2 regions of the Gottfriedia sp. NPDC057991 genome follow, and region 1 is predicted to be linked to the other one. Evidence: riboswitches for the same ligand, from Rfam matches in the RefSeq annotation. Region 1 holds a riboswitch; the other holds the start of a gene.
What was found. Region 1 has a riboswitch for S-adenosylmethionine ahead of ACFVR2_RS09120 (LLM class flavin-dependent oxidoreductase). Riboswitches for the same ligand answer to the same signal wherever they lie in the genome.
Positions count from the first base shown of each region.

Region 2: another riboswitch for S-adenosylmethionine. It lies ahead of ACFVR2_RS23550 (trans-sulfuration enzyme family protein); the one in region 1 lies ahead of ACFVR2_RS09120 (LLM class flavin-dependent oxidoreductase).

Region 1 is NZ_JBHVQN010000002.1:323,740-327,632, forward strand. It holds gene ACFVR2_RS09110 (GerAB/ArcD/ProY family transporter) at 1-967, shown strand, start outside; gene ACFVR2_RS09115 (Ger(x)C family spore germination protein) at 964-2,055, shown strand; SAM riboswitch class I at 2,211-2,317, shown strand; gene ACFVR2_RS09120 (LLM class flavin-dependent oxidoreductase) at 2,493-3,542, shown strand; gene ACFVR2_RS09125 (ATP-grasp domain-containing protein) at 3,558-3,893, shown strand, end outside.
Region 2 is NZ_JBHVQN010000009.1:78,434-82,326, reverse strand. It holds gene ACFVR2_RS23555 (trans-sulfuration enzyme family protein) at 1-938, opposite strand, end outside; gene ACFVR2_RS23550 (trans-sulfuration enzyme family protein) at 944-2,113, opposite strand; SAM riboswitch class I at 2,196-2,299, opposite strand; gene ACFVR2_RS23545 (ATP-dependent DNA helicase) at 2,378-3,893, opposite strand, start outside.

The DNA of each region.
Region 1 (3,893 bases):
GATTGGTGGAATATTTATTTATTTGTTTACGATTGGAATAAGTAAATTTCCTAATAAAGGATTGCCCGAAATTTTTAACAATAGACTACCTAAACTTGTTAAAAACATTTACTTAGCATTTTTAGGCGTAATGTGGTTGGCTGCAGGGGCATTTGTTTTAATTTCTTTCACATATATTACTGTACTGTATTTAAATACTGAGTTAAATATGGGATATGTTTTAGCTTTTTTTCTAGTTATTGTTATTTATGGCGCAAATTGTTATACAAAATCAATCCTCAACGTTATTGAAATAATGGTACTTGTAGCTACTCCAGTTGTTTTTTTTATCGTTTATAAAGCTTTGGCAAGCAATTATTTTTATTTCGTCCATATTAAAAGAATACTCCATTATTTTTGGCAAATGCCTAACTATAGTTCTATTTCAGCTGCTACTTATTTTTTTACAGGCTATATAAATCTAGCGATCATCAATCGTTATCTTGAAACGAAAAAGGTTGTTAAATTTCTGTGGATTTTACCTTTAATCGGATTCGTTGTAATTAGTTTTACATTTTTCGTCCCAATTGCTTTTTTAGGTGTGAAAGGGATTAATGATGTAGTGTTTCCTTGGGTCTTCATAACTGATTCTCTAAGAATGGAATATGGGTTTATCGAAAGAGTGCTATATTTGATGCTTTATATATTCCTTTTGTTGTCACTATTATTTAGCATATTAACATGGCATGTTGGTTTAAAACTATTTGAAGGAATGTTTTTTTATTATAATTTGAAACCTGCTAAAAAAAGGAAATTTTATGGATATATGATCTTTCTATTTTTTGGAGCCGTTACGATGACACTGCAGACATTTACGAACGAAAGAGAATTATTTGATCTGATTAAAATATGGCAAAATATCCGTTTTCCTGCTGAAGGCATGTTAGTAGTGTCAATTTTTTTCTTATCACGGAGGCAAAGAGCATGAACCGTATTTTAACGTTGTTGTTAATTATGGAATTAAGTTTTATGTCTGGTTGCCAATTACTCGATGTTGATAAACGTTTTTTTGTCGTAGCGATAGGAATCGATCATACAGATGAAAATGGCGTCTACCTTGTGTCAGTGAAATTAGCCATCCCATCAGCACAAATTGGAGCGGGAAAGTCTAATTTTCAAATTATTTCTCAAAAATCAACTTCAGTTTCTGAGGCCATTAGAATAATCCAATCTTTAGTAGATAAAAAATTAGATTTTGCTCAATGTAGGGTAATCGTTATCGATAAAGAGCTACTAGTTGAAAACCAAATTGATTTGATGAAGTGGTTTATTAAACGGCCAGATATTCAAGGTGTTGCTTATGTAGCTGTAGGAGAACCTTCTGCAAAAGAAGCTTTATCATGGAGGGTTAAATCAGAGAGATTAGCGGGTAACGCTGTTGTGTTAGCTTTTAATGAAGAATCAAATAGGTCACCATATGTAATGTCAGAGATACTTAATGATTATTATATGCGATTGATAGAAAACGGTATAGATCCATATTTACCTATTATTGAACCGTTCGATAGTTCCTTTAAAATTAATACTTCCGCAGTTTTTAAAGGAACAAAATTTAAAGCAGTATTAAATCGTGATGAAACAAGGATGCTTAATGTGCTCTTAAATCCCAAAGTAACAACATTAATTAATGTTGGAAAAGGAAAAAATCAATTTTACATAAGTGCTGAAAATACGAAAACTGACATGAAAATTGTTATGCCTAAAAATAAAAAGCCATATCTAGACGTTCATATAAAGGTAAAAGGATTTATTGAGGAATCTAATAAGACACTACATCAAGATAGAGAATTGAAAGAGTATGAGAAAAAAGCATCAATCATTATGAGCTCAAGAACAAAAAAATTTCTAGAGCGTCTACAGGAATTAAATGTTGATCCACTTGGACTTGGGTTAAACTTTCAAGCAAAATACGGAATGACAAAAAAAGAAATAAATAAGTGGAAAGAAATTTATCCGAAACTTGAATTTCGAGTAAAATCTGAAGTTAATCTAAAGGGTACTGGTACCATGTATTAAATTTTTAGATCTATGTTAAATAAATAATTTTAAAATTTTATTTTTTCAAATAAATACTAGGGTAAAAGCGCTTTTTTGATAAAAATGTTTAAATTCCTTTATTGACAATCTGTTTACTAGGATTTATGATTCAGTTAATGAAATTACATAACACAAACTTATCGAGAGTGACCGAGGGATCAGGCCCTATGACGTCCGGCAACCTCCTTATGAAGGAACGGTGCCACTTCCTGCAGAATGAAATCATTCTGATAGATAAGTCGAAAACAATTGTTTCCGATGCCTCTTTCTGAATGAAAGAGGCTTTTTCTTATTTATTTACATAGGAGGTTAACATAACCTTAGTACTTTGGTTTTGAGATGCATTTTATTAATAATAAACCCAACTTAACCAATGCGAAAACTAGACAATTTTAATCATAAAGGGGAGAATAGAAATGAAATATGGTTTTTGGTTACCGATTTTTGGAGGATGGTTACGTAATGTGGATGACGAAAGCATGCCACCAACATTTGAATATGCTAAAGAGGTCATTCAATCAGCTGAAAAATGGGGATACTCGACTACTTTAATAGCTGAATTATATTTAAACGACATTAAAGGGCCGGAGCATGATTCACTTGAAGCTTGGTCAACAGCAGCGGCGCTTGCTGCAGTAACGGAAAAAATCGAAATTATGACTGCGATCCGTCCAGGTTTTCATAATCCTGCAGTAACAGCAAAAATGGCTGCGAATATTGATCAAATCAGTAACGGTCGTTTTACGCTAAACGTCGTTTCTGCATGGTGGGCAGAAGAAGCTCGTCAATATGGCGGTATTTTTACTGAACATGATGAGCGTTATGCTCGTACAGAGGAGTTTATTGATGTCCTTAAAGGCTTATGGACAGAAGAAACATTCAATTATTCAGGTAAATTTTACGACTTACAGGATACGAAGCTTGCTCCAAAACCTGTTCAGAGACCAAATCCGATTCTTTATGCAGGTGGAGAAAGTGAAAAAGGAAAGCAAACCATTGTAGAAAAGTGCGATGCATATGTTATGCACGGTGGAACAGTTGAAGAAATTAATCAGAAAGTAACAGATATGAAGGTACGCCGTGAACAAACTGGCAATGCACCATTAAGGTCTTTTGGTATGGCTGCTTATGTTATTTGTAGAGATACAGAAGAAGAGGCTTTGGCTGAGCTAGAAAAAATTACGACTGTGAAAGATTCAAGCGGTTATGCAGGCTTTAAAGACTTCACTACAAAATCACAATTAGAGCAACAAATCCAATTACAAGATTACTCAGTTTCAAATCGTGGTCTTAGACCAAATCTAGTAGGAACACCAGAGCAAATTGCAGACCGAATTTTACAATATGAAGAAGCTGGCTTAGACTTATTATTATTACAATTTTCACCTCAACTTGAGGAAATGGAACGCTTTTCACAGCAAGTTATGCCATTAGTAGAACAAAAACGTAGTTTAATAAAGAACTAGAAAGGGGATTTAAAGATGAGCAAAGTATACGTAATTCATGAAAATAGTGAGTGGACTGTGCATTTAACAAAAAGATTAGAGGAGCTTGGCGTTCCTTATGAGGAATGGCATTTAGACGAAGGTACGGTAGATTTATCAACAGCACCACCAGAAGGGATCTTTTATAGCCGAATGAGTGCTTCGTCTCATACTCGTGATCATCGTTTTGCAGCTGAATTTACGGGGCAAGTATTAGCTTGGCTTGAAGCACATGGTCGTACAGTGTTAAATGGAACAAATGCCTTAAAGCTAGAAGTTAGTAAAGTTTTACAATATTTAGAGCTAAACAAGTATGGTGTGAAGACTCCTAAA
Region 2 (3,893 bases), on a different contig from region 1:
GATTGAAGGAAACTTGTCGTTTGTTCAATCGTTTTTAGTGTAAATGAAAGGACTGCTCCTCCTCCAGTAGCCTGCTCAAAATGAACATCGTGACCAGGATGACCTTTTAGTCCTGGGTAATAAACATCCTCAACTTCTTCTTGTTCTAAAAGCCAGTTTGCTAATTTTGATGCAGTTTGTTCATATGCATCCATACGAACTTTTAGGGTCTTTAATCCTCTTAATGTAAGCCAACAGTCCTGTGGACCTAAGATGGCTCCGAATGAATTTTGGATTGTGTATAAATCACTTGCAAGTTCTTCTGAATTTACGACCGCTAATCCTCCGATTACATCGCTATGACCTGCAATAAACTTTGTTGCACTATGAACGACAATATCAGCTCCTAAGTCTAATGGTCTTTGTAAATATGGTGATAAAAAACTATTATCTACAATGACAAGGATGTCATTTTCTTTTGCAATTTTAATTGCACTACTTAAGTCAGTAATTTTCAAAAGAGGGTTAGAAGGTGTTTCTAAATAAAGTCCTTTTGTATTTGGCTTTATTCCAGCTTCAATCTCTTGTAAATTAGAAGCGTCTACAAAGGTAAAATCGATTCCGAAACGATTTAATACTTTTGTCGCTATTCTAAATGTCCCTCCATAAACATCTTCACAAATGACAATATGATCTCCAGCTGAGAACAAAGATAATACAGAAGAGATTGCAGCCATTCCTGATGAAAACGCAAAGCCACGTACACCATTTTCTAATTTTGCAATTGTATTTTCTAACGCTTCTCTTGTTGGATTTCCACTTCTCGCATAGTCGTACTTACCAAAATTCTCTATATCAAATTGATGAAATGTTGATGTCTGATAAATTGGTATACTCAATGCACCTGTCACCTGATCAATTTCATTTCCGTTATGAATTAGTTTCGTTCCAAATTGCATGCTCATCACCCCAATGCATTTTCTAAGTCATTTAATAAATCATCAATATGTTCAATTCCAACTGATAATCGTAGTGTATGGTCATCTAGACCAAGCTTTCGTTTAAATTCCTCTGGCATTTCTGAATGAGTTTGCGTATGTGGATACGTAATTAATGATTCAACACCACCTAAGCTTTCTGCGAATGTAATGACTTTTACACTTCCTAAAACTTGTTCAACTAAACTTAAATCCTTCACTTTAAATGAAATCATTGCACCAAATCCAGTTGCCTGTTCTTTAATAATTGAATATCCCTTATGCGTTGGTAATCCTACATAATATACTTCAGTAACATTTGGATGATTTTCTAAAAACTTCGCAAGTACAATCGCATTTTTTTGACTGTATTCCATGCGTAAATGCAATGTTTTAATACCTCTTAAGATTAACCAAGAGTCAAATGGAGCTAATGTTGCACCTGTTGATTTTTGATAATAGCGAATTCGTTCATTCGTATTTTCTGAATTCGTTACGACGAAGCCAGCTAGTGTATCATTATGACCACCTAAATACTTTGTTCCACTATGAACAACAACATCTGCCCCTAATTCAATTGGTCTAAAGAAATAAGGAGTTAAAAATGTATTATCGACAATTACAATAATATCTCGTTTTTTTGCAATCTCTACTACTCTTTTTAAATCAGTTACTTTCATCATTGGATTTGAAGGTGTTTCAATAAAAATTCCTTTTGTGTTCGGTTTAAGTGCATCAAGAATATTTTCAATTTCAGTCGTATCAACAAAATTATGCTCAAGTCCATATGGCGAATAAATTTCTTCGAATAAGCGATATGTACCCCCGTATAAATCATCTGAAACAATTAGATGATCACCCTTTTTAAATAAGCTTAATACTGCAGTAACGGCTGCATTTCCTGTTGCGAATGCAACACCATAATTTGCACTTTCTAATTTTGCAACAGTATTTTCGACTTCTTCTCGAGTTGGATTTTGTAATCTTGCATAATCATATCCAGTCGATTGATGAAGTCCTGCATGTTTAAATGTAGCAGATTGATAAATTGGATAACTAATTGCACCAGTTAATGGATCATATCCTTTGCTACCATGCACAGCTACCGTTTCAATCGATTTTTTATTCGTGTTTAAAGCCTCTTTTGTGTTAGTCATTATAAATCCCCCATTTTAGTCAAATAAAAAAACCACTTCCTAAAAAATAAGAAGTGGTTATGTCTGTAAAATAAACATATCGCTCTTATCTTCCAGGTTTTTCACCTGCAGGATTTAGCACTTTCTAGTATTTACTAGAGTTGCCGGGTTTCGTCGGGCCAGTCCCTCCACCGCTCTTGATAAGATTATTTAATTATATTGTAAGTATATTAAAAACTCTGATTATTATCAATCGTTTTTTTTGAATTATTTAATTATTAACTCTTACTTCCATTCTTCAGGTACTAAACTTCGATAAAGTGAACTCTTATATCGATCATCAATTAGTAATAAAGTCCCTTCATCTGATTCAGATCGGATAACTCTTCCACCCGCTTGCATTACTTTATTCATACCTGGAAAGACATATGCATAATAATACCCATTTTTTCCAACCGAATTAAAATGCTCCTTTAAAATATTTCTTTCTAAACAAATCTGTGGCAATCCTACACCAACTACTACGACACCGTTTAATCGATCACCCTTTAAATCGATTCCTTCAGAGAATATGCCACCTAATACAGCAAAGCCAACTAACGTTTCCTCATTTAGACTATCAAACTGTAAAAGGAACTCCTCTCGTTCAATTTCAGTCATACCATTTTCTTGAACGATTGTTTTTATGTTAGGGTATTTCTCTTTAAATAAATCAACACTTTGAATTAAATATTGATATGACGGATAAAAAACTAAATAATTACCTTTTCTTTTCGTAATTTCTTTATACACGGAATCAATTAATCTTTCTAAATTTCTTTCACGATCTTGATATCGAGTTGATAGCGGATCAATTGTTACTTCCAGTTGTTCTCTATGAAAAGGAGAATCGATTGAAATTGTATAATCGCGACTTTGATCACCAAGCATATCTTGAAAAAATTGTATTGGCGTTAAAGTAGCTGAAAAATAAATTGTAGAGCGAAATCTTTTTATGACGTCATTTATTACTTTAGAAGGATCAAGGCAAAATAACTTTAAATGAACTTCACTTTTATATAGTTCATAGTAGCATACATAATTTTCATCAAAAAACTCCGCGATTTTGACGAAGTTGAGTGACTCAAAATATGTTTCAAGTAGAAGTTGTTTATTTTCGTCCTCTTCCATTTCCTGTAATTTTATTTCTACGATTTCATTAAATGTATGTAGAAGTTCTAGTAAATCCTCATCTATTTCCTTTGAAACTGGGGTTACTACGTCCTTCCATTTTTTTCTCAATTCAATAAATCGCTTATTTATTTCATTTATTATGGCATAAAGTTCATCTTTTAAATTTTTATACCTATTCTTCAACTCTAAAAATTTAGATTTGAATAGACTCGCAGAATACATTTCTCTTGCACGATCAACAAGATTATGAGCTTCATCAATTAATAAAACTGAACTTCGTTTATGTTCATCAAATAATCGTTTTAACGAAACCCTAGGATCGAAAATATAATTTACATCGCAAATAATCGCATCTGAAGAATTTAATAAATCTAATGAGTATTCAAATGGACATACCGTATGTTTGCGTGCATATTCTTCTATTTTCTCCCTGGTTAGCGCTTTTTCCGATGAAAGAATATCAAGAACAGCATCATTTATCCGGTCATAATAACCATTGGCAAATTCACAATAGTCCTTTTGACACATCGTCTCTTCTTTAAAACAGATTTTATCTTTAGCTGTAATCGTCGTACACTTTATACAAAGTCCTTGATCTGTCATTCGCTTAAATGCTTCTTCAGCAACA